Linked DNA regions of Bacillus pumilus. The protein of the gene in region 1 interacts with the protein of each later gene in a pairwise test. Links are inferred from orthologs where the notes say so. Each region holds a gene or a part of one and is shown on either strand. Other genes may lie near its edges. The genes, in order: CKW02_RS16185 and mntR.

Region 1 (15,740 bases):
GAGATCGAAAGCGTTCCTTGCTTTCTACTGTTTAAAAAAGGTGAGCTGGTGCAAAAAGGCTATGCCTTTCACTCCGTACCATATCTTCATGAAATGATTGAAACCGCTAAATAAAGCGGTTTTTTGTCATATTTCAAGCAATTCATCTGAAAATTTGTCGAGTTATTTATAAAGGACAAGCGAATGTTTGTAGAGAAATGTTATGTATAACCAAATGACAGGGAGGTTATACATGTGGAAAAAGTGAAAACCCATGGAAACACAGGGCAGCGATTATTGCTAAAACCGCTGCTCTCATCATCATCCTTGAAGATTACATTTGAGGCGGAAACTGACTCTTGTACATTGATTGTGGATGAGCGTGGTGAAGTGAAGAAACTACCTGCAATTGAGTTATCGGATCTCATCTTTTATGGTGAGAGAAAAGAAATACTTCAATTATTAGATGGAGATATGTCCTTACAGCAGTTAATTAGCAGGGGACAAGTGAAAGTAAAAGGGTCATTCCGTGCGCTCCTAAGACTAGAGGCGGTACTTTGGCTGACGAACGGTTTTTTTCGAAAAATGATAACTTAGTCGTTTACTTGGAAATTAGCGATTTACAGCGTTGACATATCTCGGGTGGCATGATATTCTACGTTAGTAAAAACATGAACATCACATAAAACAACATATTTTCTCTTATTAAGAGAGGTGGAGGGACGTGCCCTATGAAACCCGGCAACCGTCAGCATAGCTGAAATTGGTGCCAATTCACTCAAAGTCGCAACGCTTTGAAAGATGAGAGAAAGGCGTATTTGAAATAAAAGGCCTTTCTGCTTGCGTTGCAGTTAGGTCTTTTTTACTGATCTGGCAACAGGCTAGAGTCATGACAGCACGAAGAATAAATGAACGTATGTGATGGCAACCTATAGATTCAGCAAGAAAGCAGGTGAGCAGACTGTGATCCATTTACAGAATGTATCAAAAACGTACTACTCAAAAAGTGGAAATGTTGACGCAGTAAAAGACGTCAACTTAGATATTGATAAAGGTGAAATATTCGGAATTATCGGGTATAGCGGTGCCGGAAAAAGCTCGCTTATTCGCCTATTAAACGGTCTGGAGCTGCCAACAGAAGGAATTGTTGAAGTGGCAGGCAACCGGATCAATGAAGTATCGAATGCGAAACTTCGGAAAGCAAGACAAGAAATCAGCATGATTTTCCAGCACTTTAACCTACTTTGGTCAAGAACAGTGAGACAAAATATTATGTTCCCGCTTGAGATCGCAGGTGTACCTACATCGAAACGGAGAGAGCGTGCGAATGAACTGATTAAATTAGTCGGTTTAGAAGGAAAAGAAAATGCGTATCCGTCTCAGCTTAGCGGCGGACAAAAGCAGCGTGTGGGGATTGCGAGAGCATTAGCAAATGATCCAAAGGTTCTTCTTTGTGACGAAGCAACATCAGCGCTTGATCCGCAAACAACGGATTCTATCCTTGATCTTTTAGCGGATATCAATAAACGTTTAGGGCTGACAATTGTGCTCATCACACACGAAATGCACGTCATTCGCAAAATTTGTCATCGCGTCGCGGTCATGGAAAATGGACGCATTGTCGAAGAAGGCGAAGTATTACGCGTCTTCAGACAGCCGAAGGAAGAGATGACGAAGCGATTTGTACAGCAGCTTGCTGAACCAGAGGAAGCGAAAGAAACAATCGAACACGTCTTAGAGCGAGTAAAAGAAGGTCAGGTCGTACGGTTGTCCTTTATTGGCGATTCTGCCGAGCAACCGCTCATCACTGAAATCATTCGATCCTTCAAGGTCGATGTAAACATCCTTCAAGGAAAGATTTCTCAAACGCAGGAAGGCGCGTTTGGAACACTCTTTATCCATATTAATGGAGAAGAGACCGAGGTTGAAAAAGCCATCGCCTATATCCAAAGTAAACAGGTTGAAATTGAGGTGATGACACATGTTTGAGAAATGGTTTCCGAACGTTGACCTAGATGTGATTTGGAATGCAACGGGTGAAACGGTGTACATGACACTCATTTCATTGGCATTTGCTTTTGCAATCGGGATTATCCTAGGACTCCTGCTCTTCCTTACAGGAAAAGGCGGTCTTTGGGAAAATAAACCGATCAATGCTGTCATCGGTGCAGTCGTCAACATTTTCAGATCGATTCCTTTTATCATCTTAATTATTCTTTTATTAGGGTTCACGAAATTCTTAATGCATACAATTCTAGGTCCAAATGCAGCACTCCCTGCCCTTGTCATTGGGTCAGCTCCATTCTATGCACGTCTTGTCGAAATTGCACTGCGTGAGGTAGACAAAGGAGTCATTGAAGCAGCACGGTCAATGGGAGCGAAAACGTCGACCATCATTTTCAAAGTATTGCTGCCAGAATCATTGCCAGCCCTCATTTCAGGTATTACCGTAACAGCGATTGCTTTAATTGGCTCAACTGCGATTGCAGGTGCAATTGGAGCAGGCGGACTTGGTGACCTTGCTTATGTGGAAGGATACCAATCTGGTAATACAGATGTCACACTTGTAGCTACTGTGTTTATTCTCATCATCGTCTTTATTATTCAAATAATCGGTGATTTGATTACAAATAAAATTGATAAACGTTAAGGGAGGATTTATTCATGAAGAAATTGATTTTAAGTGCACTATTTCTAGCATTTGCAGGCATCTTAGCTGCATGCGGTTCATCTAATAACGCAAGTGATAGCAAAACCATTACGGTTGCCGCTTCAAAAACACCACATGCCGAAATTCTTGAAGAAGCAAAACCACTTCTAAAAGAAAAAGGCTACGATCTAAAAGTGAAAGTACTTAGTGATTATAAAATGTACAACAAAGCGTTAGCTGAAAAAGAAGTGGATGCAAACTTTTTCCAACATATCCCTTACTTAAATGAAGAAAATAAATCAAACAAAGATTACAATCTAGTTAGTGCTGGTGCGGTTCACCTTGAGCCTTTCGGTATCTACTCTAAGAAATACAAATCAGTAAAAGATATTCCAAACGGCGGAACGATCATCATGACAAACAACGTGGCTGAACAAGGCCGTATGCTTGCACTATTGCAAAATGCTGGTGTCATTAAGATTGATCCTAAAGTTGATACAATCAACGCAACAGTAAAGAACATCAAAGAAAACCCGAAGAACCTAAAGTTCAAAAAAATCGCTCCTGAACTAACAGCGAAAGCTTATGAAAACAGTGAAGGCGATGCTGTGTTTATTAACGTCAACTATGCGATTCAAAATAAATTGAATCCGAAAAAAGATTCAATTGAACTTGAGCAAACAAAGAACAACCCATATGCAAACATCGTGGCGGTTCGCAAAGGTGAAGAAAAATCAGATAAGATCAAGACATTAATGGAAGTTCTTCACTCTGATAAAATCAAAGAATTCATCGACAAAAAATATGACGGTGCTGTACTACCGGTATCTGAATAACAATGTGTTAACCTCGCTTTCATCAAAGCGAGGTTTTTTTGTGTATTTTTTCAAATCTCGCTCATAATAAAAATGTACAAATGACCTGAAGGGATGGAATGAAGATGAATGAACAGCATATGAGCGGATCCATGCAGCAATCACTGACTGATTATAAAACGGCAATGGGTGAATTTCAGAAGAAAATGCCGGTGTTTGGGAAGAAATTCAATGAATTCACGGAGCAGTGCTTTCAGAGCGATTCATTAACGCAAAAGGAAAAACAAATGATTGCCCTTGGCATCAGTATTCATGCACAGGATGAATACTGCATGATTTATCATACAAAGGGAGCGCTCGACCAAGGCGCGACAGAAGAGAATTTGCTAGAGGTCGTCAGTGTGGCGGCAGCGTTCGGCGGCGGTGCTGCACTAAGTCAAGGCATCACAGTTGTTCAGCAATGTATTGACGAATTTGGAGGACAGACGCATTAAGGGAAGGATAAGATGGCATTTATCCATATCAGGGAGTTGAGTCCTTCTCAGCCGATTGTGTGAGAAAATATGCCAGCATAGCGCGTCATATCCCTTTTGAGTGAAGCCACATGTCTTTGATACAATGAAGCTACACTCAAAGAAGGGAATGGTTTATTATTTGTTCGGACCATAGTACACTGGGATTGGATTATACCGCCGAGATGGAAAAGGCCATGCATAAGGCTCATGGCATGAGCTATGCAGAGTACGAAAGAGACCATGACTTACGGATGAAAGTGGAATATAAACGAGAGCAGTCCTATCGAGATGAGAAAAGACAGCTCGCAAAAATGAATATACGAGGCTATTAAATAGCTAAGGGGCGGGGAGAACAGATTCCCGTCCTTTCTTTATGAAAACAGTCTTTTCGACATAAATCCTTTTATCTACCGGCTTTTTTTGTTAGAATTTTGAGAGCATCCTCTCACGCATATCGTGAATGTGTTGTATTCAGTTTTAATTTGTTATAAAATTAGAATGAGAATAAATTGAGAATAATGATTATTTTGGAGGTATCGATATATGACTGCTTCGACATTAACAATTAAGGACTTGCACGTTGAGATTGAAGGGAAAGAAATCTTAAAGGGTGTAAACCTCGAGATAAAAGGTGGAGAATTCCACGCAGTAATGGGACCAAACGGTACAGGTAAATCAACTTTATCTGCTGCCATTATGGGTCACCCTAAATATGAAGTAACAAAAGGTAGCATTTTGCTTGATGGCGAAGATGTACTTGAAATGGAAGTAGATGAGCGCGCTCAAGCAGGTCTTTTCCTTGCGATGCAATACCCATCTGAAATTAGTGGTGTGACAAATGCGGACTTCCTTCGTTCTGCTATTAACGCTCGCAGAGAAGAAGGCGATGAAATCTCTCTAATGAAATTCATCCGCAAAATGGACGAAAACATGGAGTTCCTTGAAATGGACCCAGACATGGCGCAACGCTACCTAAACGAAGGTTTCTCAGGCGGAGAGAAAAAACGCAATGAAATTCTTCAATTAATGATGATTGAACCTAAAATTGCGATCCTTGATGAAATCGATTCTGGTCTTGATATCGATGCGTTGAAAGTGGTTTCTAAAGGAATTAACAGAATGCGCGGCGAAAGCTTCGGCTGCTTAATGATCACTCACTATCAGCGTCTACTGAACTACATCACACCAGATCACGTTCATGTCATGATGCAAGGACGTATCGTGAAATCTGGCGGACCAGAGCTTGCACAACGTCTAGAAGCAGAAGGCTATGACTGGATTAAAAAAGAGTTAGGAATTGAAGACGAAACTGTTGGTCAAGAAGCGTAAGCGTTAGGAGGATTATTGATGACATTAGAAACGAAATTATCAGTAGATCAAGATTATGTCAAAAGCTTCTCCGAGAAGCATCAGGAACCGGCATGGATGAGTTCCCTTCGCTTACAGGCTCTTGAAAAAGCAGAAGACCTTCCAATGCCAAAGCCTGACAAAACGAATATTTCTAAATGGAATTTAACCAATTTCAAACAGCACACAGTCGAAAGTGCGCCATTTGGATCATTAGAAGAGCTTCCTGAAGAAGTGAAATCTCTCATTGATTTAGAGGACACGGATAAGACAGTCTACATTCAGCGTGATCAAACGCCAGCATACTTGTCTCTTTCAACAGAAGCGAAAGACAAAGGCGTGATCTTCACTGATCTTCATACAGCGCTTCGCGAACATGGTGATCTAGTGAAGAAATACTTCATGACGGATGCAGTGAAAGTAGATGAGCATAAACTAACAGCATTACATGCTGCTTTAGTCAATGGCGGAGCTTTCCTCTATGTACCAAAAAATGTAGAACTTGAAGCGCCAATTCAAGCCATCTACCTGCATGAAAATGACGACACGACTTTGTTCAATCATGTCATCGTCGTAGCAGACGATCATAGTGCAGTGACATATGTAGAAAACTACATTAGTACAGCAAAACCTGAAGAAGCAATCTTCAATATCGTGTCCGAAGTGTTCACGGGAGCTAATGCCCGCGTCACATACGGCGCAGTAGATAACCTTTCAGAAGGTGTCACAGTCTATGTGAACAGACGCGGTATGGCAAGTGGCCGTGACAGTAAAATCGAATGGGCGCTTGGCCTTATGAATGATGGAGACGTCGTGTCTGAAAACATCACAAAGCTTATGGGCGACGGGACATTCGGTGATACAAAATCAGTTGTTGTCGGCCGCGGGAATCAAACGGAAAACTTTACAACAAGCATCATCCACTTCGGTAAAAACTCTGAAGGGTATATCTTGAAGCATGGTGTGATGAAGGATCAAGCATCCTCTATCTTTAACGGAATTGGTAAAATCGAGCATGGCGCAACGAAGTCAAATGCCGAGCAGGAATCACGTGTTCTCATGCTGAGTGAGAAAGCACGCGGTGATGCAAACCCAATTCTATTAATTGATGAAGATGATGTAACAGCAGGGCATGCTGCTTCTGTTGGACGTGTCGATCCAATTCAACTCTATTACCTCATGAGCCGCGGGATTTCCAAAGAAGATGCAGAAAGACTTGTGATTTATGGCTTCTTAAATCCAGTCGTCAAAGAACTGCCGATTGAAGGAGTTAAAAAGCAGCTCGTTTCTGTGATTGAAAGGAAAGTAAAATAATGAATATCAAAGACGTTCGTGAGCAATTTCCAATCCTTCATCAGCAAGTGAACGGACATGATTTGGTGTATTTGGACAGTGCAGCGACTTCTCAAAAACCAAGAGTGGTCATTGATGCAATGAATGAGTATTACCGGTCTTACAACTCGAACGTCCACCGGGGTGTTCATACCCTTGGCACAAAAGCAACGGACGCATACGAGGGTGCGAGAGAGAAAGTTCGTGCATTCATCCGTGCTTCATCTGTCCAAGAAATTATTTTTACTAGAGGTACAACAACTGCACTAAACACAGTGGCGATCAGCTATGCTAGAGCAAACCTCAAAGAAGGCGATGAGATTGTCATTACGCACATGGAGCACCATGCAAATATCATCCCTTGGCAGCAAGCAGCAAAAGCAACTGGCGCCACATTGAAATATATTCCGTTACAGGAAGACGGCACGCTATCGCTGGAAGATGTGAAGCAAACAATCACACATCAAACGAAAATCGTCGCTGTCACACATGTTTCAAACGTATTAGGAACCATCAACCCGATTAAAGAAATCGCCAAAATAGCCCATGATCATGGGGCAATCATTGTCGTCGATGGTGCACAAAGCACGCCGCATATGCAAATTGATGTTCAGGATCTAGATTGTGACTTTTTCGCATTCTCCGGGCATAAAATGTGTGGACCGACTGGCATCGGTGTGCTTTACGGGAAGAAGGACCTTTTGAATAATATGGAGCCTGCTGAGTTTGGCGGTGAAATGATCGACTTTGTGGATCTGTATGATTCTACTTGGAAAGAGCTCCCGTGGAAATTTGAAGCGGGAACACCGATTATTGCCGGAGCAGTTGGACTAGGAAAAGCGATTGATTTCTTAAATGACATTGGTATGGAGGAAGTCAGCCGTTACGAGCATCAGCTTGCCACTTACGCGCTTGAGCGCTTTAAGGAGCTTGAAGGTGCGACTGTTTATGGACCGCAGCACCGGGCTGGACTTGTGACGTTTAACTTAGACGACGTCCATCCGCATGATGCGTCAACTGTTCTGGATACAGAAGGTGTCGCCATTCGTGCTGGACATCACTGTGCACAGCCGCTCATGAAATGGCTTGGTGTATCAGCGACTGCAAGAGCAAGCTTCTATCTGTACAATACAGAAGAAGAGATTGACGAGCTCATTGCAGCGCTCCGTAAGACAAAGGAGTATTTTACGAATGTCTTTTAATGTAAACTTAGACACACTGTACAGACAAGTGATTATGGATCATTATAAAAATCCGAGAAACAAAGGTGTGTTAAACGACAGCATTGTCGTCGATATGAACAACCCAACGTGTGGTGACCGCATTCGTCTCACGATGAAAATCGAAGACGAAAAAGTCATGGATGCGAAATTTGAAGGAGAAGGATGCTCCATTTCGATGGCATCTGCCTCTATGATGACGCAGGCGATTAAAGGGAAAGATATTGAAACAGCTTTGAAAATGTCTCAGATTTTCTCCGATATGATGCTAGGAAAAGAATACGACGATTCCATTGATCTTGGTGACATTGAGGCGCTGCAGGGAGTGGCAAAATTCCCTGCCCGCATCAAATGTGCAACATTATCCTGGAAGGCGCTTGAAAAAGGCGCATCTGCCGAAGATAACGGCAAATCATAAGATTGGAGTGAAAATGGATGGCTAAAAAAATGCCAGATGTTGGTGAATATAAATACGGCTTTTCTGATAAAGACGTTTCCATTTTCCGTTCAGAGCGCGGACTGACAAAAGAGATCGTTGAAGAAATTTCTCGTATGAAAGAAGAGCCTCAGTGGATGCTCGACTTCCGTTTGAAATCTCTTGAGCTCTTTTACAACATGCCGATGCCACAATGGGGCGGAGATTTAAATGCATTAAACTTTGATGAAATTACGTACTACGTAAAGCCATCAGAGCGCTCTGAGCGTTCTTGGGATGAAGTACCAGAAGAAATCAAAGAAACCTTTGATAAGCTTGGGATCCCTGAAGCAGAGCAAAAGTACTTAGCAGGTGTATCTGCTCAGTATGAATCTGAAGTTGTGTATCACAACATGAAGCAAGACCTTGAAGATCTAGGCATTGTGTTTAAAGATACAGACAGCGCATTAAAAGAGAACGAAGACATCTTCCGTGAGCACTGGGCAAAAGTCATTCCTCCGACTGACAACAAATTTGCTGCGCTTAACTCGGCTGTATGGTCTGGTGGTTCATTTATCTACGTACCGAAGGGCGTCAAAGTAGATACACCACTTCAAGCATACTTCCGTATCAACTCTGAAAACATGGGTCAGTTCGAGCGTACACTGATCATCGTTGATGAAGGCGCACATGTGCATTACGTAGAAGGCTGTACAGCACCAGTTTACACAACAAACTCACTTCACAGTGCGGTTGTTGAAATCGTCGTGAAAAAAGGCGGCTACTGCCGTTATACAACGATTCAAAACTGGGCAAACAACGTTTTCAACCTTGTGACGAAACGTACAGTATGTGAAGAAAATGCGACAATGGAATGGATTGATGGAAACATCGGTTCTAAGCTGACAATGAAATACCCAGCAGTCATCTTAAAAGGTGAAGGCGCACGTGGTATGACATTAAGTATTGCCCTAGCAGGTAAAGGTCAGCACCAAGATGCAGGTGCAAAAATGATTCACCTTGCACCAAACACATCTTCAACGATCGTATCGAAATCGATTTCCAAACAAGGCGGTAAAGTCACATACCGCGGAATCGTTCACTTCGGACGTAAAGCAGAAGGTGCACGCTCAAACATCGAGTGTGACACACTCATCATGGATAACAAATCAACATCTGATACGATTCCTTACAATGAAATCTTAAACGACAACATTTCATTAGAGCACGAAGCCAAGGTTTCAAAAGTATCAGAAGAGCAGCTATTCTACTTGATGAGCCGCGGAATTTCTGAAGAAGAAGCAACAGAAATGATCGTCATGGGCTTCATCGAACCATTCACAAAAGAACTACCAATGGAATATGCCGTTGAAATGAACCGTTTGATTAAGTTTGAAATGGAAGGTTCAATCGGTTAATAAAAAAAGACCAAAAACGTGATATCAAACGTTTTTGGTCTTTTTGTTTTGCTTACATCCCGCTAGGCTGGTAAAACGCATCAAAGGCTTTAGACAAATCGTCAGTTGCAGATGTCAAGATCGTTTCTTCCTCTAAAATCGCTGTTCCTTGTGCTCGGACAATATGAAATTGTTGAAAGCCCATCAAGTTTTGGAATATTTCTTTTAGGTAGTAATGTGAAAATTCCAGAGGTGTGTATCGATCGTTATTTGTGAAAATTGAGCCACTTGCTTGAAGCAAAAGTACACGATAATCGTCAGTCATCAGACCAACTGAACCATTTTCTGTATATTTAAACGTTTCTCTCGCAATAAAAATATTATCTATATAATCTTTCATACGTGACGTCACATTGAAATTATGAACAGGTGACACAATGACGATTCGATGATGTGCTTTGAATTGAGCCAATAAAGCAGATGAAGCAGCAGCGATGTTTTCTTCGGTAGCTGTTAATGTTTGTTCAGATGCTTGCTTATTCCAAATACGTAACAGCTGGTCTTTTTCGATACGAGGAATTTCAGTTTCATGTAAATGTAAAATGGTTGGTTCATCATGAGGGTATCTTTCTTTAAACTGTTCTAAAAATAGTGTTTGCAGTTTGTTTGAATAACTTTCTCGATGAGTGAAATCAGGGTGCGCGTTAATGATTAATGTTTGCATATACATGCTCCTTTTCTTTTGATAAACTGAGTATAAAATATAAAGGTGACAAAACATGTCACCTTTTTTAAAAGGAAATTCAAATGAAAAAATCAGAACGATTAAACCAAGAGCTTATTTTTTTAAGTGATAAATACTCATTTCAATTAAAGGATTTAGAAACCGAATTTGGCATATCGAAACGTACGGCTTTGAGAGATATGGAAGAGCTAGAGTCCATGGGCTTAGCTTTTTACGTTGAAAATGGCAGACATGGAGGATATCGACTGGTGAAACAATCTCCAATGGTCCCTATTTATTTCAATACCGATGAAGTTCAAGCTATTTTTTTCGCGCTTAAAGCGCTAGACCTGGTGTCAGCAACACCATTTAAAAAGTCCTACTCACAAATTCGGCAAAAGCTGTTTGCCACAATGTCTGATGAGAGAAAACAAATGATCACAGAGACTTTGGATGTGATTCATTACTATAATGTCGCACCAGTTAGTGAACAAAATCATTTGGAATTGATTTTACAGGCGATGATGGAAGATCAAATCGTGAAGATGACGTACACGCAATATGAAAATAAAAGGATCAGGCTGCAATTTCTTGAGTTGTTTTATCGAAATGGGATTTGGTTCACCAAAGCATATGATGTTCAAAATAAAAAGTGGGACATCTATAGATGTGACTTTATGAAGGACTTGATCATTGAAGAAGGCAGAGACACCTTTACGAAGGAAGAATTAAAAGCACTGCAGCTCGAGTACGAAAAAACTTATCATGACATCTCATTTAAATGTCGATTAACGGAACAAGGAAAAGAAAAGTTTTTGAAGAATCATTACCCGAATATGAGATTGGAGATCATTGATGATACTCCATATATTATGGGTGGGTACAACCAAGAAGAATTATCGTATATGACTCACTATTTGATCTCATTTGGGAAGCATGTGAAAATTGAATACCCAGATGAATTAAAAGAGAGTTATTTGACTCAATTACAAGAAATGATTGAGCAGTATTGAAAGTGAACGGATTGTCTCTGAATCACAAACTTAACATATTAAAAAAGGCGAACTGTAGCCATTCGCCTTTTTTCTTTTACTTCGCCGCATGAAATGTATTGGTTTTCGATCTGTCATTGACCTTCCCATACGTCAGCTGACGCCAAATAAATTCCATCGGTCCATACTTAAACCGCTTTAACCAAAACGTACTGAAAAGCACAAGGAAGACATACACGCCAATAGCCATGAAAAACGTACCAGCCGGCTGAAGATGATCGACAAGCCCCGCTCCATACTTTAGAAATAGCAAGGTTCCAATGATCGAGTGAAGCAAGTAACAGGTCAGGGACATCCGTCCGACTTTTGTAAAGACCATCAAAGCACCTCGCAGCTGAGGAACGTGCAGAAACAGCATCGCAAGTGTACTCATATAAAACATACTGCCAGTTAGTCCTCCGTTTTGTTCAAGGGCAGTGGCAATGTTCACCCAGAGTGTATGTTCAAAAGGATTGATCGCTACTATGATCGTACTGCTTTGAGTGATGAGAAAAGCGATTGTACAGATGATCCAAATGCGATTCCAAATTGCTTTTTTCGCCTCCATGTTTTTGAAAAACTCCATTTTCACAAAATACACACCAAGTAAAAACATGAAGAACATGGAATAGACAGTGAAAAATGAACTGGAAGCCATTGTCACCATATCTGCCCACCGGTCACCAATAGATGCTAAATAAGTCAGACTGTTGTGGCTGATTAATTCAAAATCGGCAAAGTCCGGCTTGCCTGATGATCCTGAACTGATGGTATTGAGCAGCATTGTGAAAAAGGGTGTGAGCAATTGAATCACAAAGAGTGTGATCAGCCAGTTTCGGATGGTTTTGGCTGTGCGTTTGTAAAAGAAAAGCAATAAAAAACCAGCAACTGCATAATAGGCCAAAATATCACCAATCCAAACAAAAGTTAAATGCAGAAGGCCAAACCCTAAGAGAATGGTTAATCTGCGGGCAAACAGCTTGTTCGGACTGTCCACCTTCTGAGCAGCTCGATCCATAAAAATCATAAACCCAACCCCGAATAGGAAGGAGAACAACGTAATGAATTTCCCAGAGGCAAACCAATTCACTAAGTTATGAAAGACATCATTTGATTCCATATCGAACCCCTTCGCCGAATCCACGATTAAAAAGTAATTGACCAAAATAATTCCCATTAAGGCAAATCCCCGTACGATGTCTAAGAAATGAACCCGATCCTTCAAATTCATCGCGTGTGCTACTTTGTTTGTATTCATATCCATGCTCCTTTTCTTGTTATGATAAAAATGTCATTCGAATCAATTCATCGATCCCTACAATGAATCAATATACGGTCCAATTCTTAATAATTTATGAAGATCCAATATTTTGAAAATAAATGTGACGAATTGATGGCAGAGGGGCAAATTCATAAACTGTTAAGGTTTATGCTGTATCTTTTCACATAGCTAGATGATATATAGTAAAGACATAAAAGAAAGTACATCACGTATCATGAGGTGAGAGAGACATGACGCATCGAATATTAATCGTAGAAGATGATCAAGATATTGGAGACCTTTTGCAGGAATCCCTTACACGTGCTGGATATGAGGTGCAAAGAGCGATGAATGGCGAGCAAGCATTGAAGTTTGTGGACGATTCGCTCGATTTGGTGATTTTGGATGTGATGATGCCAGGCATATCAGGCATTGAAACGTGCCAGCAGATGAGAGCCTCTTCTAATGTCCCGATTCTATTTCTAACAGCCAAATCAAGTACATTCGATAAAACCGAAGGCTTACTTGCCGGCGGGGATGATTATATGACAAAACCTTTTTCACAAGAGGAGCTTCATGCTAGAGTGATTGCACAATTACGCAGGTACACCGTCTATCAGGAAAAGAAGGAACAGGAAGAAACGTTTCTTGTTGGGGGCAAGCTGAGGGTGAGCGAAGAATTTAATGAAGTGTGGAAAGGAAATCAACAACTCAAGCTGTCTGATTTAGAATATCGTATGTTGAAGCTGCTCATGAGCAGGCGAAACAAAATCTTTTCAGCCCAAAATATTTATGAGAGTGTATGGGGACAGCCTTATTTCTATTGTTCCAACAATACGGTGATGGTGCATATTCGAAAGCTGCGTGCCAAAATTGAAGATGATCCTGCACGTCCTGTATATATCAAAACAGAATGGGGAAGAGGATACCGATTTGGCACATCGTAAATATACACTAGCCAAAAAGCTAGCACTATTGATTTTGACAGCTACGGTCGTGAGTGGACTTGTCTTTTTGACGCTGCAAAAGATCACCAATGACCTCATTGATGGATACTTGAGTTCGGACGAGTATTACGAGGAGGAGTCAGCCAGGTATATTCAAAAATTCAGCCACTATGTGTCTGAGAATGAGCTGTCTTCAACAGACCGAAAAGCGTTTGGTGAGTGGGTAAAAAAAGAGAATTACATTAATTTGACCATCTTCAAGGATGAAGTGCTGCAATATGACTCCATCTATTCGGCTGCTGATGAATCGGCGTATGGAAAAGAAAAGGTGACCCAGTACGCTGAGCATCATTCGTATCCAGTTCAGTTTAGCGACGGTGAAGGTCGCGTCATGGTGGATGGTTTCTATTCATCTCGTTACCACGATCTTGCCTTTACACTCGAGCTGCTCGGGGCGACGCTTATTTTTCTCCTCATTGTTCTGCTTGGCATTCGCAAAAGTTTACGCTATCTGCAAACGATTCACCAAGACATTCATATTCTTGAAGGCGGCGAGCTAGACTATGAGATGACGGTAAAAGGGCATGATGAATTAGCGATGATTGCCAAAAGTATTGAGGATCTTCGTAAAGCTTTTCTGGACAAGCTCCAAGCCATTGACGAGTTGCAAGAAGAGAGTCGCAGTCTGGTGACCGAAATGTCACACGATATGAGAACACCGCTGACGTCGCTCATGATGAACCTGGAGTTTGCGAAAAAAGAGGAGGCTGGAGCGGATCCCCGTAAAGATCAATATATAGCAAGTGCTTATGAGAAAGCATTGCAATTGAAAAATCTGTCTGATAATCTGTTTGCCTATTTTCTACTTGATAAAGAACAAGAACCTGAGCTTGAGACCGTTGCAGTCAAAGAGGTCATTTACGATCTTTTATCAGATCAGGTGGCGATCTTGCAGCAAGAGACATTCAAGGTTCATCTTTTAGGAGAGCTTCCTGACAGCTATATCAACGTGAATGTCGAGGAACTTGGCCGAGTGTTTGATAATCTGATGTCCAACATACTGAAATACGCCGATCCGAAAAAAGACATCAATTTCACCTTTCTATCCGATCAAGAAATGTTTGAGATCCATGTCAGCAATGCGATAAAAGAGACAAATGGCACGCAGGAAAGCACTGGACTTGGTGAACGAAGCATAAAACGAATGATGACCCGCATGCACGGGCAGTTTGAAAAGATGGAAAAGAACGATGTTTACTACATCGTGCTGCGCTTCTGGCACATCAAAATATAGATGACAAATGAATAACATGGAATGGAGAGACAATCTAATGAAACGATTCAACAACTTCCAAAAGGTACCCGATCTCTTGCAAGGTCTTCTGAATATCTGTCTGTTCTTTCTAGCCCTTGCTTTAAGCGTCCTCTTAATTAGTGAAACTTGGTATATTGTCCAATTTGTCTACAAGAATGTGGTCAACAAAGGAGAAAGCTATTATGAAATGCTTGGTGAGCTGCTGATCTTCTTTATGTACTTTGAGTTTATTGCCTTAATTATTAAGTACTTTAAATCAAACTTTCATTTTCCGCTTCGCTATTTTATTTATATTGGCATCACAGCCGTCATCCGTTTGATTATCATCGATCATAAAGAGGCTGTATCGACCTTCTGGTGGGCGCTGACCATTCTAGCCATGACCGTTGCACTCTTTATCGCCAGTAAACGACATGCTGTTCAGGAGCATGAAGAAGTGAAGTGAGGGAAGAAGACGAACGGTTGCCGTTCGTCTTTTTTTTGTTTGATCAAGGTGGCTCACTCATCGTATTGCACACCTCTATAAACATCACGCTAACGCTTGCTTACAGGATTTTTTGAGAGCTCTGAAAAAGTGCTTAGCATGAAAGAAAATTTAAATCTAATCTTGAAATAATACTCAATGTTGAGTATTGTGTAAATAGATATTGAATAGGAGGAATCTGATGACGGACTTATATATATTAGGATTAATATCGATGAAACCGATGTCAGGGTATGATGTTGAGCAGAATTTAAAAAATACAATGGTGGATATATGGGGTGGAATTCTAGTTGGCTCAATCTATTATG
Region 2 (15,686 bases), 860 kb from region 1 along the record:
TAAAAGAAGCCAATAAACGATTGCTTGAAAAAGGAATCATCGGCGGCTATGACTTAGGGAGAGACTTCCCAGAGCTTCAACATCACATGCTTGTCGCCGTGACAGAGCTAAGAACGAAAGAAGAAATTGATACGTTCATGAAGGAATTGGGGGATCGCCATGAATAAACAAGATCAGCCGCTTATTTTTGAATTATCCAAAGAAGGAAGAATTGGTTATAGCCTGCCTGATTTAGATGTACCTGAACAGGAGATCCCAGCTTTATTTGATGACACGTATATCCGTCATGATGATGCTGAGCTTCCTGAAGTATCTGAGCTTGATATTATGCGTCATTATACAGCATTATCAAGACGTAATCACGGGGTCGATTCCGGATTTTATCCTCTTGGCTCTTGTACAATGAAATATAATCCAAAGATTAATGAAAAGGTTGCACGCCTTGCAGGCTTCGCGCAAGTCCATCCACTACAAGAGGCAGACACTGTGCAGGGAGCATTAGAATTGCTGTATGATCTAGGTGATCATCTTGAAGAAATTACGGGGATGGACGCTGTGACATTACAGCCTGCGGCAGGGGCACACGGGGAATGGACAGGACTCATGATGATCCGTGCGTACCATGAAGCAAGAGGAGATCATAAACGAACAAAAGTCATTGTGCCGGATTCTGCTCATGGAACGAACCCAGCATCTGCGACAGTGGCTGGGTTTGAAACCATTACCGTCGCATCTGATGAGAATGGGCTTGTTGATTTAGAGGACCTGCGCCGTGTTGTCAATGAAGAAACTGCGGCTTTAATGCTGACGAATCCGAATACACTCGGCCTATTCGAAGAAAATATTTTAGAAATGGCTGAAGTCGTTCACGGAGCTGGTGGCAAGCTTTATTATGATGGAGCGAACTTGAATGCCGTTTTGAGCAGAGCAAGACCGGGGGATATGGGATTTGATGTCGTTCACTTAAATCTTCATAAAACCTTTACAGGTCCACATGGAGGCGGAGGCCCTGGTTCAGGTCCTGTAGGCGTAAAAAAGGATTTGATTCCGTACTTGCCAAAGCCGGTGCTTGTGAAGAAAGAAGGCCGCTTTTACTTCGATGATGATCGACCAGAATCAATTGGCCGAGTGAAGCCGTTCTATGGTAACTTCGGCATTAACGTCAGAGCATATGCGTATATTCGCTCTATGGGCCCAGACGGCTTAAAGGCTGTCACTGATAATGCCGTGTTAAATGCGAACTATATGATGCGCCGCTTAAGTACTCATTTCGATTTGCCATTTGACCGTCACTGTAAGCATGAATTTGTCCTTTCAGGTAAACGTCAGAAAAAATTAGGTGTACGCACACTGGATATTGCCAAGCGATTACTTGATTTTGGCTATCATCCGCCAACGATCTACTTCCCGCTCAATGTAGAGGAATGCATCATGATTGAACCAACTGAAACAGAATCAAAAGAAACACTTGATGCCTTTATCGAAGCGATGATTCAGATTGCAAAAGAAGCGGAAGAGAATCCAGAAGTCGTGCAGGAAGCGCCGCATACAACGGTCGTCAAACGAATGGACGAAACAAAGGCTGCCCGGAATCCAGTTCTCGTTTTTGAAAGATAAAGAAAAAAGACTCAGGGGATCATGCTCCCAGAGTCTTTTTTGTTAGTTCTTCGTTTTAATGCGGCCGCCCCATTTTTTAAAGCCGCCTTTTAAATTATAAATCTCACGACAGCCGTTTTTACGTAACGTTTGCGCTGCTTTTCCGCTTCTCAAATTGTTTTGGCAATAAAGATAAACAGGCTTGTCAGGACGAATTTCATTTTTGCGCTGCTTTAGCTGGGAAAGGGGGATGTTTCTTGCCCCTAAAATATGTCCGCCATCAAACTCATTTGGCTCTCTCACATCAATGAGTTGAGCTTTGCGGTAACCTTTAATAAATTCTTCTTCCGTCAGCGTTTTCATAATACGCTGCTGATAAATGTAGCTGCCGACAGAATAAAGAACGAAAAGTCCACAAAGTGAGAGGACGATATAGTTGAACATTGACAATACAACTCGACTCCTTCTTGAGCATCAGCACAGTGGCCTGTCTGATGGTACGTTTTAGACAAATACTATTATAGTAAAGCAAAAGAAACTTGTCATCATAAATGGTAAGAATTATTTTCAATTCGTTCCCTATTTGATAGACTGATGGAGAGAGAATATCGGTGGTCATGACCATCATCTAACATTGACTACGTAAAAGAGAAGGGATTTTTATATGCAAAAAGAGAAATGGTGTTTCATTGATACAGGAAATCAAGACCCTGCCTTTAACATGGCAATGGATGAAGCCTTGCTTTATTGGCATAGTGAGAAGCTGATCCCGCCTGTCATCCGCTTTTATGGATGGAATCCTGCGACATTGTCTGTTGGGTATTTTCAGCATGTTGAAAAAGAAATTAACATGGAAGCAGTCGAGCGCTATGGCCTTGGGTTTGTCCGCAGACCAACTGGAGGGCGTGGGGTTCTTCATGATCAGGAGCTGACCTACAGCGTGATTGTGTCAGAGGAACATCCAGAAATGCCGGCGACGGTGACAGAGGCGTACCGCGTCATTTCAGAAGGCATTTTAGAGGGCTTTAAAGAACTGGGACTCGATGCGTATTTTGCCATTCCTCGAACAGATAAAGAAAAAGAAAGCTTAAAAAATCCAAGATCGTCTGTATGCTTTGATGCCCCTTCCTGGTACGAGCTTGTCGTAGAAGGCAGAAAGGTAGCAGGCAGTGCTCAAACGAGACAAAAAGGAGTGATCCTCCAGCACGGCTCCATCTTAATTGATCTTGATGAGGACAAACTGTTCGATTTATTTCTTTATCCAAACGACCGTGTGAGAGAGCGGATGCAGAGAAGCTTTAAAAACAAAGCGGTCGCCATCAATGAAATCTCAGACCGAACTTGTACAATAGACGATGCGCGTGTGGCGTTTAAACGAGGATTTGAAAAAGGATTAAATATTGAGCTTGTGCCTTATGAGCTGACAGATGAAGAGTTAGCATTTGTCCACCATCTTGCCAAAACGAAATATGCCTCAGACGAGTGGAATTACAAGCGTTAGGACAAAGGACACTCCTTGTTTTTTAAAGGGCGATGGTGTAGAATTGTTATGATTATTAAGTAAAGGTGCATTATGGAGGGGTTTTATGACTACACCTAGTATGGAAGATTACATTGAACAAATATATATGCTGATAGAAGAAAAAGGATATGCCAGAGTCTCTGATATTGCAGAAGCACTCGCTGTCCATCCCTCCTCTGTAACAAAAATGGTTCAGAAGCTAGATAAAGATGAATACCTCATTTATGAGAAGTATCGTGGTCTAATTTTAACCCCGAAAGGCAAAAAAATTGGAAAACGTCTCGTATACAGACATGAACTGCTAGAGCAATTTTTAAGAATCATTGGTGTAGACGAAGAGAAAATTTATGATGATGTAGAAGGCATTGAACATCATCTCAGCTGGAACAGCATTGACCGCATCGGCGATCTCGTTCAATTCTTTGAAGAAAACGACGAGCGATCTGTTCAGCTGAAAGCGATTCAAAAGAAAAACGAACAAACAAATCAAGAATCTTAAGAAAAAGGACACCCATGCAGAGGGTGTCCTTTTTGATTAAAGTTCTAATTGAAAGCATATGCTCTTACACTATTAATAGCGTGATATCAAAGGGGGCTCCTTGATGAAGATAGATGGTGTGTTCTCAGGTGGAGGCATTAAAGGGGCAGCACTTGCGGGTGCCTATGAAGCGCTTGAAGCAAGAGGATATCAATTTGTCCGCCTTGCTGGTACAAGTGCTGGAGCGATCATTGCTTCACTCATCGCAGCAGGCTTTACAAGTCAGGAGATTCGGGAGCTTTTAGATGAAATGGATGAACATCACTTGCTTGATAGGAGATGTCAATTCATTCCGTTTAAAATGCTTAGGTGGGTCTCCATTTACTGGCGCCTCGGTCTGTACAAAGGCGACCGGCTGGAAAAATGGCTGACAGATGTGTTGAAACGAAAGGGGGTCACCGTATTTGGGGATCTCAAAAAAGATTCGCTGAAAATTGTTGCCTCTGATTTAACAAATGGGAAAATCCTCGTTCTGCCAGACGACCTTCCTTCATACGGTTTAAATCCAGAGCGCTTTTCTGTTGCAAGGGCAATCCGGATGAGTTGCAGTCTGCCGTATTTTTTCGAGCCTGTCAAACTAAAGTCATCGAAAGGCATTTGTACCATTGTGGATGGAGGCGTGCTTAGCAATTTTCCAATTTGGTTGTTTGCCGAAGAGAAAAAAAGACCATTCGTCGGTGTCACATTAACCCCAAACGAAAAAGAACGCCCTCAACACTCCATCCGCAATGCGTTTGAACTGTTTGGCGCTCTTTTTGAAACGATGCGTGGTGCTCATGACGAAAGACACATTGCCACAAAACACGAACGTCATGTTATTTTTATTCCAGTAGAACACGTCATTGCCACTGATTTTCAGCTGATGACAGAAAAGAAAAAGGCGCTCGTCGATCTAGGCAGACAGAAGGCCGAGCAATTTTTAAAAAGCTGGACATTTTAAAACAAAGCGCGATTCTTCTTTTTGTTTTTCTTGCCTTCAATCACAGTTAACTGTGTTTGGCTTTTCTTTTTGAGAAGGACGGGCTTAGACTTGTGGTCAGTCGGCACGCTTCGCAAATGAGTGACCCGATTTTTCATCTGGCTTTTCGTTTTTGGTTTAGGCTGCTGGTAGCGACGTTTTGATTGTTTGACTGCTTTACGATAAAGATTGCCTTCTGTTCCAGTTCTTCGATTCATCAGCCATCTAAATAGGAAAAACATAACCGCTCCAATGATCACAACTGATAGCAGCATTGTAAAAAGTCTGCCTGGATTCGTTGTGAGTAAATACACAAATCCCAAAACACCTAAAGCGAAAATAATGGTAAAAGCAGGATGTACTCGGCGATTCATAACTGTCCACCTCCGAAGGAATTTACCGGATTTATAAGTTAGATCACTTGATGAGCAGAATCTGACGCTTGTTTCTCAGATGCTTCCTCTAAACGAAGAAGTTCATTAAAACTTGCAATGGCTACCTCGACTTGATCGTCAGAGGGTTCTTTTGTTGTGAGCAATTGCAGCCAAAGGCCAGGATAGCCAAGCGCTTTCAGCACAGGCACTTCTCGGAGTTTGTTCGTAAGCTGAAGCACTTCAAATGAAATGCCGAGAACAACCGGAATGAGCGCCAAGCGATTCAGAACTCTCACCCATAAAGGATCTGTCGGTACGAGTAAATAGACGAACATTCCGACAATGACAGTGAATAAAATAAAGCTGCTACCGCATCGATAATGAAGCCGTGATTGTTTTTGGACATTTTCCACTGTGATGTCAAGATTCTGTTCATAGCAGTTTATGACTTTATGTTCTGCGCCATGATATTGAAATACCCTTTTAATTAAAGGGGTCATGGAAATAAAGTAAATATAGCCTAATAACAGGACCAGTTTAAAGAATGTTTCCACTGCGATTTGTGCGAAATTCCCTGAAAAGACGGGCCGCACAAGTTCAGCTAAAAAGACAGGTACTAGGGTAAAGACAAATTTACTAAAGAGAAGAGAGAGAACTCCGATCACAGCAATGCCGAAAATCATAGATAATTTCGAGCTTTTTTGTTCTTTTTCAAGAGTATGATCTTCTGAAGGATCTAAGTCATAGCGCTCGCTGGAGAAGTTCAAGTGCTTACTGCCATTTGCGCTTGCTTCAACAAGTGCAGCAACACCCCTGACAAAGGGGATTTTCTTGAGAAAGGCGGTTCGTTTATTGGAGGTCCGGGGAAGCTTTAAAAACTCAATGGACTGATCCTTACGCCGAATCGCTGTCACATAGTTCTTTTTACCTCCGAACATGACACCTTCGACAACTGCCTGCCCTCCATATGCTGGAGGTTTTGTTTGATTGGACATATTTCATCAACCTGCCTGTTTCCTGTAATTTACATGCATTTCCTTATACCTTTATTGTACAGGAAATGAGGGGAAATCACTAGCGCACAGGTCGATTATCTACTAGAATTCTATCTACCTCTTTTTAGCCAGTATACCCTGTTATAAAAATTTTACACTCACGGATGGAAATCCTTTTTTTTATGACATTTTGGACATACTACTTGCTGGAGGTGTTCACAAATGAAACGTGATGAAAAGAAAAACCAAGAAGAAAAAAATCAGGCTGTACAAACGTCATCGCTGTTGGCAAGAGCAGCTGCGACAGGCTTTGTTGGCGGTGTTTTTTGGGGCTTTATCGGGTTTCTGACCCATATGTTTCATTTCTCAGAGGTGAGTCCCAATATGCTCCTTCAGCCTTTTGTGCTCGGAGAGTGGAAAAAGGGCGGACTTGGTACTTTTATCAGTATTGTACTTTTAGGGGTTTTATCGATCGGAGCAGCCTTTATTTATTATGGGCTTTTGAAACGGATCAAAGGCTATTGGATGGGGCTGATATATGGCGCGCTTTTATGGCTGCTCGTTTTTTACGTATTTAATCCCATTTTCCCAGATGTAAAGCAAGTCCAGGATTTGCAGCAAAGCACCATCGTCACAACATTTTGCCTATATATTTTATACGGCATGTTTGTCGGATACAGTATTTCGTTTGAATATAATGAATTAACGAGTCAAAAGCTTGCGAGGGCACTCGGGAAAAAGACAGAATAAAGTGTAAATCACCTATTCATATGATAAAATATTTTTGGAAACGAAAGGTTTCTAAGGAAAAAGAAACAGATCTCGATATAGATTGAATTAGGGTGAAGGAGTGGTTGTATGCCTCATTTTCTTGTACTGAATGGGCCCAATTTAAATAGGCTTGGCAAAAGAGAGCCGGCTGTTTACGGAAGTAAGACGCTGACAGATTTAGAGACAGATTTGTTCCAGTTTGCAGAAAGAGCCAATATCCAGTTAACGTTCTTTCAATCAAATCACGAAGGAGATTTGATTGATGCGCTCCACGAAGCAGAAGACCAGTACGATGGAGTCGTGTTTAACCCGGGGGCTTTTACACACTACAGCTATGCCCTGAGAGATGCCATTGCAAGTATTTCTTTATCCGTCGTTGAAGTACATATCTCAAACGTTCATAAGAGAGAGGAATTCCGCCATCATTCTGTACTTGCTCCAGTATGCCAAGGGCAAATCGTTGGTCTTGGTTTAGAAGGGTATAAATTGGCGATTCGTTATTTAGTGAGTGAAGGGGGAGCAGTATCATGAAACTTGAAAAGTTAAGAACACTTTTATCTGAATTAGAGATCGATGGTCTAGTCATTACGAGCAGCTTTAATTTACAGTACATGACCAGCTTTACTGGCTCAGCCGGTCTCGCCGTTGTTTCAAAGGACCGGGCAGCTTTTATCACGGATTTCCGTTATACAGAGCAAGCGAAGGACCAAGTAAAAGGCTTCGACATTATTGAACATAAAGGAAACATCGTAGAAACCGCAGCTCAAACGGCAAAGGAATTTGGGATCAAACGCCTTGGGTTTGAACAAAACCATATGACATTTGCCACTTACCAGCAGTATGCAGGTAAAGCAGGTGATATTGAGCTTGTTCCGGTCTCAGAATCAGTTGAAAAGTTGCGCTTGATTAAGTCTAGTGAAGAGATTAAGATATTAGAGGAAGCTGCGAAGATTGCAGATCACGCCTTTGATCATATTCTCACTTACATCAAGCCGGGCTTGACGGAAATTGCTGTCATGAACGAGCTTGAATTTTTCATGAGAAAAGAAGGCGCTGAAGGATCTTCATTCGATATGATTGTCGCCTCAGGTGTTCGTTCAAGCCTGCCGCACGGAAGAGCGAGTGAAAAGGTGATTGAATCTGGTGATTTAGTCACACTCGATTTCGGTGCTTACTATAAAGGATATTGCTCTGATATGACAAGAACGATCGCTGTTGGCACACCGAGCGATAAGCTAAAGGAAATTTATCATATCGTATTAGAAGCAGAAAACGCTGGTGTGGATAGAATCAAGCCTGGCTTAACAGGAAAAGAAGCTGATCGCATCACACGTGACATCATTGAAAAGTATGGCTATGGTCAATACTTTGGGCATTCAACTGGCCACGGGCTAGGGATGGAAGTGCATGAAGCGCCAGGCCTTTCCTCACGATCAGAGGTCGTCTTAGAAAAAGGAATGGTCGTGACAGTTGAGCCGGGAATTTACTTACCGGATGTCGGCGGCGTGAGAATTGAGGATGATATTGTCCTGACAGCTGACGGCAATAAACGATTGACCCACTCACCGAAAGAACTTATCATATTATGATGGTGAAATGTAGGAGGATGACAAAATGATTTCAGTAAACGATTTTCGTACAGGCCTGACAATTGAAGTGGACGGCGGTATTTGGCGTGTAGTGGATTTCCAACACGTAAAGCCAGGGAAAGGCGCAGCGTTTGTTCGTTCGAAACTGCGTAACCTGCGTACTGGTGCTATTCAAGAAAAAACATTCCGTGCAGGCGAAAAAGTAGCGAAAGCTCAAATCGAAACAAAAACAATGCAATACTTGTATGCAAATGGCGACCAGCATGTCTTCATGGATACAAGTTCTTATGAGCAGCTTGAACTAAGTGAAACACAAATTAAAGATGAGCTGAAATATTTGCTAGAAAATATGTCGGTTCATATTGTGATGTACGGTGCTGAAACACTTGGAGTAGAACTTCCAAACACGGTAGAACTAGAAGTAGTAGAAACAGAGCCTGGTATTAAAGGCGACACAACATCAGGCGGATCAAAACCTGCAAAAACAGAAACTGGTTTAATCGTCAACGTTCCTTTCTTTGTGAACCAAGGAGATAAACTAGTCATTAATACATCAGACGGTTCATACGTGTCAAGAGCGTAATAAATGAAGAAAGACTGTAAACCTTGTGTTTACAGTCTTTTTTTATTGTAAAACATGTAAGACTCCCCAAAAGGTACGCCTTCTCTCAATTCTCTCATTCATCTCTTTTCCTTCCTGAAAAACAAGACTACTTCCAGCTAGACAAGCATATAGTGTAAAAAAAGCTGGAGGTTCTATATGAAACAATTTCTCCCAGGTCTACATCCATCAGTCGCTGCGATGGCAGGCATGAGGTTTTTATCGGCAGCGATTGAACTGACGGCCGCCATCCTCATTTTAGTCACAAATGACGTTCGAAAAGCGGTTGTCATCAATAGTCTATTGGCTATCATTGGGCCGCTCATTTTTATTATCACGATGACGATTGGAATCTATCAAATCGCAGGGCAGTTATCCTATGCCAAGCTCGTCTTTATTTTCATTGGTGTCGTATTTATTCTTGTTGGAATCTATAAGTAAAACGGCTTGGCATAATTAACGTCTCCCATCATACATTTTAGAGAAGAAAAAAAGGAGGGGAATTCGTTGCGGAGTTTGTTGGATATTCTCCCGCACTCGATTGGACAAGAACTTAGACTGCTAAAAGAAGCAGAATGGGATCAAATAGAAGAAATCCGCATTCGCACGGATCGTCCTATTGAATTAATGCAAAGAGGAAAACCGCGCTTTCTTTCTTATCACACAACAGGAGAAGATGCGTCTCAGCTATTAGGCAGGCTGAGCAATTATAGTATGTACACACTTGAAGAAGAGCTAAAGCAAGGCTACATCACCATTTCAGGCGGACACCGGGTGGGACTTGCAGGAAAGGTGATCGTTGAAAACGGCATTGTCAAAGGATTAAGAGATATCTCTTCATTTAATATCCGCATCGCAAAAGAAAAAGTCGGGATTGCGCTTCCCTTTCTTCCCTATTTATATGACGAGCACTGGTGCAATACACTGATCATCGGTCCACCGCAAACAGGGAAAACGACATTGTTGCGGGATATAGCAAGACTGGCTAGTACAGGCACAAAAGCAATTCCTCCTAAAAAAACAGGCATTATAGATGAGCGTTCAGAAATCGCTGGGTGTATAAGAGGGGTGCCACAGCACCAGTTTGGACACCGGGTTGACGTGCTCGATGCATGTCCAAAGGCTGAGGGCTTGATGATGATGATTCGGTCTATGAGTCCAGAGGTCATGATCGTCGATGAAATCGGAAAAAGCGAGGATGTGCAGGCACTTTTAGAAGCGATTCATGCTGGGGTCACCATTATCGTTTCCGTTCATGGCTATTCACTTGAAAATGTGTATAAACGTCCATCATTGAAGCCGTTATGGGAGCTTCGAGTGTTTGAACGTTATGTTGAATTAAATCGCAAGGACGGTCCCGGCACGATCGGGCGGATATATGACCAAGGCGGACAAGAGATGAAATGGAGGCGGGGAGTGGACGTATGTTAAAGCTCATTGGCGCTATCTTGATTGTCGCGGCTACGACTTGGGGAGGGTTCGAGTTTGCCAAACGATATAGCGACCGGCCGAAACAAATTCGGCAGCTCCGGTTTGCGCTCCAGTCTCTTGAAGCTGAAATTATGTATGGTCAAACACCGCTAGCGCGTGCAGCAGAGCAAATTGCGTCGCAAGTAGGTCCTCCTGTGAATCGGTTATTTGAACAATTTGCAGAAAAGCTGAAAGTTGGAACCTTTTCCGCGCGGCATGCATGGAATGAGAGTCTTGAGGATGTTTGGAAAAAAACCGTCTTAAAAAAAGGCGAATATGAGGCACTGAAGCACTTTGGAGAAACACTTGGCCAGCATGATGTCACGTCTCAGCAAAAATATATCAAGCTTGCTTTAGGTCATTTGGAAACGGAGGAGAAGGAAGCTGAAATCGCCCAAGCCAAAAATGAAAAAATGGTCAGAAGCCTCGGATTTTTAAGCGGATTACTACTGATTCTTTTATTGATGTGAGAGGAAGGGAGTCGAGAGCATGGGCGTTGATGTAAACGTCATTTTTCAAATTGCGGGAGTAGGCATCGTTGTGGCATTCCTCCATACGATTTTAGATCAAATGGGGAAAAAGGAGTACGCTCAGTGGGTCACGCTGCTTGGGTTTATCTACATTTTGTTTATGGTGGCAACCATTGTAGATGATTTGTTTAAAAAGATTAAAGCCGTATTTCTATTTCAAGGATAGGGGAGGGCTTACAAATCGACATCATACAAATTGTTGGACTTGGTTTAATCGCTACTTTTTTAGCCTTAATCGTCAAAGAACAAAAGCCAACCTTCGCCTTTATGCTTGTTGTATTTACAGGGTGTGTGATCTTTCTTTATTTAATAGATCAAATCTATGCCATTATCTCGATGATAGAAAAAATTGCGGCAAGTGCCGGCGTCAATATGAAGTATGTTGAAACCATTTTAAAAATTATCGGCATTGCCTATATTGCGGAATTCGGCGCCCAGCTGACAAAAGATGCTGGACAAGGCGCCATTGCATCAAAAATAGAGCTTGGCGGCAAAATTCTCATCTTGGTCATGGCAGTCCCCATTTTAACAGTCATCATTGAGACCATCTTAGGTATGATCCCGTCCATGACTTAATTGAAAAGAGGTGATGACAATGAAACGGGTGACAGCTGTTATGGGACTGATGCTTTTCTTCTGGCTGTTCGCTCCGCACGCAGGTGCAGAAGAAAAAGAGCCGTTATCAAATGAAGCACCAGCAGCAGAAGAAGTGGCAACTGGACAGGCTGATGCACTTGAGCTTCATTCCATTAGTGACTTTTGGGAAACCATATTGGACGAGTATGGCGGCTTTCTGCCAGAAAGCCAAAAAGGAACAGTGAAGGAAATGATTGATGGCGATAAAGAGCTGTCTCCCCAGACATGGCTGAAAGCCTTTGTTCATTATCTTTTTCACGAGGTCATCGCAAACGGAAAGCTCCTTGGTACACTGATTTTACTCACCATCTTTTGTTCGCTTTTACAGCTTTTGCAGAATGCATTTGAACAAAGCACTGTCAGTAAAGTCGCATACGCACTTGTTTATATGGTGCTGATCATTATTGCACTTAACAGCTTTCATGTGGCGATTTCTTATGCAACAGAAGCGATTCAAACGATGACCAGTTTTATTCTTGCTCTTATTCCTCTGTTATTAGCACTGATTGCTTCATCAGGCGGGCTTGTCTCAGCCGGATTCTTTCATCCTGTTATCTTATTTTTAATGAATACGAGCGGCGTTTTTATTCAATATGTCGTTCTTCCGCTTATTTTTTTATCAGCGATATTGAGCATTGTCAGTACGCTGACTGAACAATACAAGGTTACCCAGCTTGCCCAGCTGTTAAGAAATGTGGCGATAGGCGGGTTAGCCGTTTTTTTAACTGTCTTTCTTGGCGTCATTTCTGTGCAAGGTGCATCTGCTGCGGTTACGGATGGTATCGCACTTCGTACAGCCAAATTTATTACCGGAAATTTCATCCCCGTCCTTGGCAGAATGTTTACAGATGCGACGGATACCGTCATCAGTGCCTCTGTATTACTTAAAAATACGGTCGGACTTGTTGGCGTTGCTATTCTCATTTCAATTGCCGCTTTCCCTGCGATCAAAGTGCTCTCGCTAGCCCTTATATATAAGCTTGCCGCAGCCATTCTTCAGCCATTAGGAGGCGGACCGATTATCAGCTGCCTTGATGTCATTTCAAAAAGTGTGCTTTATATCTTTGCTGCACTTGCTGTCGTGTCGCTCATGTTCTTTTTAAGCATTACCGTCATTATCACTGCTGGCAACCTGACCATGATGATGAAGTAAGGAGGGGACACCTTTTGAGTTTTCTCACGGAATGGATCACAAGTATTATTCTCTTTATCTTATTTGCGATTGTCATTGATCTTCTGCTTCCCAATTCAAGCATGCAAAGATATGCCAAAATGGTCGTCAGCCTCCTGTTGATTGTGGTGATGCTCAATCCGATTTTTGCTTTATTTCGGGCAGACCCTGACCAAATTTTCTCAGAATTGATGAAGGGAAAGGAAGAAGCACAGTCAGAAGAAATAAAAAATCAGATGAATTTAGAAAAAAAAGAAATACAAGCCTCTCAGCGTGCATATATTTTAAAGCAAATGGCTGTCCAACTAGAAAAAAGCGCAAAGGAGCCACTGGAGAAGGAGAGCTACGAAATGAAACACGTAGAAGTGTTGGCAGATGAAGAGCACCTGGATCAGAATATGGAGGCGGATCAATTTCGCATCAAAGCAGTTCTTTCCCCGCTCACAGGTGATGCTGTAGAAACGGTGGCAAAGGTGGACATTGATCTCTCCAGGCAAAAGGAGGAAAGCGCTGGATCTTCTAGCAAAGAGATCAAGAGGGTGAAAGAGACGCTTGCTGATGTTTGGAATACGAGTCCTGAGCACATTGCGCTGAACATTGAGGGAGGTGACGCAGCAGATCATGAATAACAAGGACTGGAAACAAAAGCTGAAATCATTCTTGCAGCCGCCTGAAAAAGGTGAAGGGAAACCAAAATTAACGAAGCACCATTACTTGCTGCTTGTATTCATCATCGGCGTATCTTTCATGTTAGTCAGTCAGATCTTGTCACCGCCATCAAGCAAAGAACAAGCTGCTGTTCCTACTTCTAAAAAAACAACCTCACAAGAGCAGGAGGTATTCAAGCCGGCATCGTCAAGTAAATCAAAAAATTCGATTGAAGATGTGGAGCAAGAATACGAAAATCAGCTGAAAGAAATTTTAGAGACCATTATTGGCGTTGAGGATGTATCGATTGTGGTCAATGTAGACGCCACTTCTTTAAAAGTGTTTGAAAAAAACAAATCCAATAAAAGCACAACGACCGAAGAAACAGATAAAGAAGGCGGCGTGCGAAGTGTCACCGATCAAACAAAAGAAGAAGAAATCGTCATCATCAAAAATGGCAATGAAGAAACGCCAGTCGTGGTGCAAACGAAAAAACCAGATATTCGAGGTGTTCTCGTTGTTGCTCAAGGAGTAGACAACGTTCAAATAAAGAAAACCATCATTGAAGCGGTTACACGAGTGCTTGACGTACCGAGCCATAGAGTGGCTGTTGCCCCTAAAAAAATCAAGGAGGATTCGGAATGATGTTAAAAAAACAAACGGTTTGGCTATTAACGATGCTAAGTTTAGTTGTCGTCTTAAGTGTGTACTATATCATGTCTCCACAAGGTGAAAATGCAGTGACAGTAGAAGAGATGAAATCAAAAGGAACGGAAGAGAAAAAGACTGAACCAGAAAAAGGGATGGACAAAGGAACGGAAAAAGGCGCTGATGAGAAGTCCACTGACAAAGAAACAAATGGTAAACAAGAGGATATCGAAACAAGCGGTGAAGAAGGAAAGGCTGTGTCAGAGCAAACAGACGATGAGCTTTTTACAACATACAGATTAGAGCTTGAAGATAAACGAAGCAAACAGCGTGAAGAGTTCAACGAAATCGTATCCAGTGATGATGCAACAGCACAAGAAAAAAGCGAAGCGTATGACCAAATGACAGCGCTTAGTGAGGCAGAAGGAACGGAGCGTCAGCTCGAAACCTTAATTAAAACAAAAGGTTATAAAGATGCGCTAGTGAGTGCAGAGGGAGATAAAGTGAGCATCACAGTTCGTTCTGACAAAAAATCAAAGTCCCAAGCGGCCGATATTATTGATATGGTCACAAAAGAAATGAGAGGTCTTGATAACGTAGCGGTCACTTTTGAGCCCTCCAATGAATAAAAAATGAACAGGCGCCCTTTGCCGTAAAGGGCGTTTTTTGATGCGGTTTGGCGCCCTCTCCAAGGTGCTCTCGCAAAGCGCTTCGCCACAATAGTAGTTGAATTCAATGAAATCCTCCTGTAAGATGGTTATAGTATGTACTTTTAGTACTAGCCTATAAAGAAAAAGATAAATCCATACATAGGGGTGCAAATCCATGTTAAAAATTGAAGAAATTCATGAACTGATTAAATTAATTGACGAATCAACAATTGATGAATTTACGTACGAAAACGAAGGTGCAAAAATCAAACTGAAGAAAAATAAAGAAGTCGTTCAGCAAGTAGCGGCACCAGTGGCTCCTGTCCAAGCAGCTCCAGCTCAACAAGCTCCTAAAGCACAAGCTCCAGCTCAGACCGAAGCCCCTGCACAAGAGGCAGCTGCGTCTGAAAATCTGCATAAAATCACATCCCCAATGGTTGGCACATTTTATGCTTCATCTTCACCAGAAGCAGATCCATATGTGACATCAGGTTCTAAGGTGAAGGAAAACACAGTTGTGTGCATCGTAGAAGCGATGAAACTGTTTAATGAAATCGAAGCAGAAGTAAAAGGTGAAATCGTCGAAGTATTAGCTGAGAACGGTCAGCTTGTAGAATTCGGACAACCCCTCTTTCTAGTGAAAGCAGAGTAAGGAGTACGATCATGATTAAAAAGCTATTAATTGCAAACAGAGGAGAAATCGCAGTTAGAATTATCCGCGCTTGTAAAGAGCTTGGAATTGAAACAGTTGCGGTATTTTCTGAAGCGGATCGCGATGCGCTTCATGTTCAAATGGCTGATGAAGCATATTGCATCGGACCGACTGCTTCAAAAGATAGTTATTTAAATGTCACGAATATTGTTAGTGTAGCCAAATTAACAGGGACAGATGCCATCCATCCAGGATACGGCTTCCTTGCTGAAAATGCAGACTTCGCAGAGCTTTGCGAGGAATGCAATGTCATCTTTGTTGGGCCAACTGCGTCAGC

What was found.
Region 2: the proteins of CKW02_RS16185 (region 1) and mntR interact in binary tests that used the Escherichia coli proteins (3 or more experiments, as listed by UniProt). The link is inferred for Bacillus pumilus from one-to-one orthologs.

Annotation. Positions count from the first base shown.
Region 1 is NZ_LT906438.1:3,060,290-3,076,029, reverse strand. What follows is about bases 1-2,955. They hold CKW02_RS16185 (methionine ABC transporter ATP-binding protein), read left to right. Parts: upstream 1-942; coding sequence 943-1,968; downstream 1,969-2,955. Other genes in these bases: metQ (methionine ABC transporter substrate-binding lipoprotein MetQ), read left to right, coding at 2,644-2,955; CKW02_RS16180 (methionine ABC transporter permease), read left to right, coding at 1,961-2,629; CKW02_RS16190 (SCP2 sterol-binding domain-containing protein), read left to right, coding at 235-576; CKW02_RS16195 (thioredoxin family protein), read left to right, coding at 1-114. In the rest of the region: more of metQ, read left to right, coding at 2,956-3,465; CKW02_RS16170 (carboxymuconolactone decarboxylase family protein), read left to right, coding at 3,570-3,938; CKW02_RS20350 (YuzK family famiily protein), read left to right, coding at 4,154-4,291; Fe-S cluster assembly ATPase SufC, read left to right, coding at 4,503-5,288; Fe-S cluster assembly protein SufD, read left to right, coding at 5,307-6,620; CKW02_RS16155 (cysteine desulfurase), read left to right, coding at 6,620-7,840; Fe-S cluster assembly sulfur transfer protein SufU, read left to right, coding at 7,830-8,276; Fe-S cluster assembly protein SufB, read left to right, coding at 8,294-9,691; CKW02_RS16140 (FMN-dependent NADH-azoreductase), read right to left, coding at 9,744-10,394; CKW02_RS16135 (helix-turn-helix transcriptional regulator), read left to right, coding at 10,478-11,407; CKW02_RS16130 (DUF418 domain-containing protein), read right to left, coding at 11,484-12,683; CKW02_RS16125 (response regulator transcription factor), read left to right, coding at 12,938-13,633; CKW02_RS16120 (HAMP domain-containing sensor histidine kinase), read left to right, coding at 13,620-14,927; phosphate-starvation-inducible protein PsiE, read left to right, coding at 14,965-15,393; CKW02_RS16110 (PadR family transcriptional regulator), read left to right, coding at 15,614-15,740. UniProt on the Escherichia coli protein: Part of the ABC transporter complex MetNIQ involved in methionine import. Responsible for energy coupling to the transport system. It has also been shown to be involved in formyl-L-methionine transport.
Region 2 is NZ_LT906438.1:2,198,477-2,214,162, reverse strand. What follows is about bases 1,999-4,899. They hold mntR (transcriptional regulator MntR), read left to right. Parts: upstream 1,999-3,182; coding sequence 3,183-3,617; downstream 3,618-4,899. Other genes in these bases: CKW02_RS11265 (SA1362 family protein), read right to left, coding at 4,593-4,899; CKW02_RS11270 (patatin-like phospholipase family protein), read left to right, coding at 3,721-4,596; CKW02_RS11280 (lipoate--protein ligase family protein), read left to right, coding at 2,261-3,097; CKW02_RS11285 (rhodanese-like domain-containing protein), read right to left, coding at 1,999-2,040. In the rest of the region: aminomethyl-transferring glycine dehydrogenase subunit GcvPA, read left to right, coding at 1-167; aminomethyl-transferring glycine dehydrogenase subunit GcvPB, read left to right, coding at 160-1,617; more of CKW02_RS11285, read right to left, coding at 1,660-1,998; more of CKW02_RS11265, read right to left, coding at 4,900-4,988; CKW02_RS11260 (DUF1385 domain-containing protein), read right to left, coding at 5,027-5,983; CKW02_RS11255 (YqhR family membrane protein), read left to right, coding at 6,206-6,733; aroQ (type II 3-dehydroquinate dehydratase), read left to right, coding at 6,842-7,285; CKW02_RS11245 (M24 family metallopeptidase), read left to right, coding at 7,279-8,343; efp (elongation factor P), read left to right, coding at 8,369-8,926; CKW02_RS11235 (YqhV family protein), read left to right, coding at 9,104-9,385; spoIIIAA (stage III sporulation protein AA), read left to right, coding at 9,452-10,375; stage III sporulation protein SpoIIIAB, read left to right, coding at 10,369-10,884; spoIIIAC (stage III sporulation protein AC), read left to right, coding at 10,904-11,110; spoIIIAD (stage III sporulation protein AD), read left to right, coding at 11,107-11,520; spoIIIAE (stage III sporulation protein AE), read left to right, coding at 11,540-12,733; spoIIIAF (stage III sporulation protein AF), read left to right, coding at 12,748-13,380; and 4 more genes.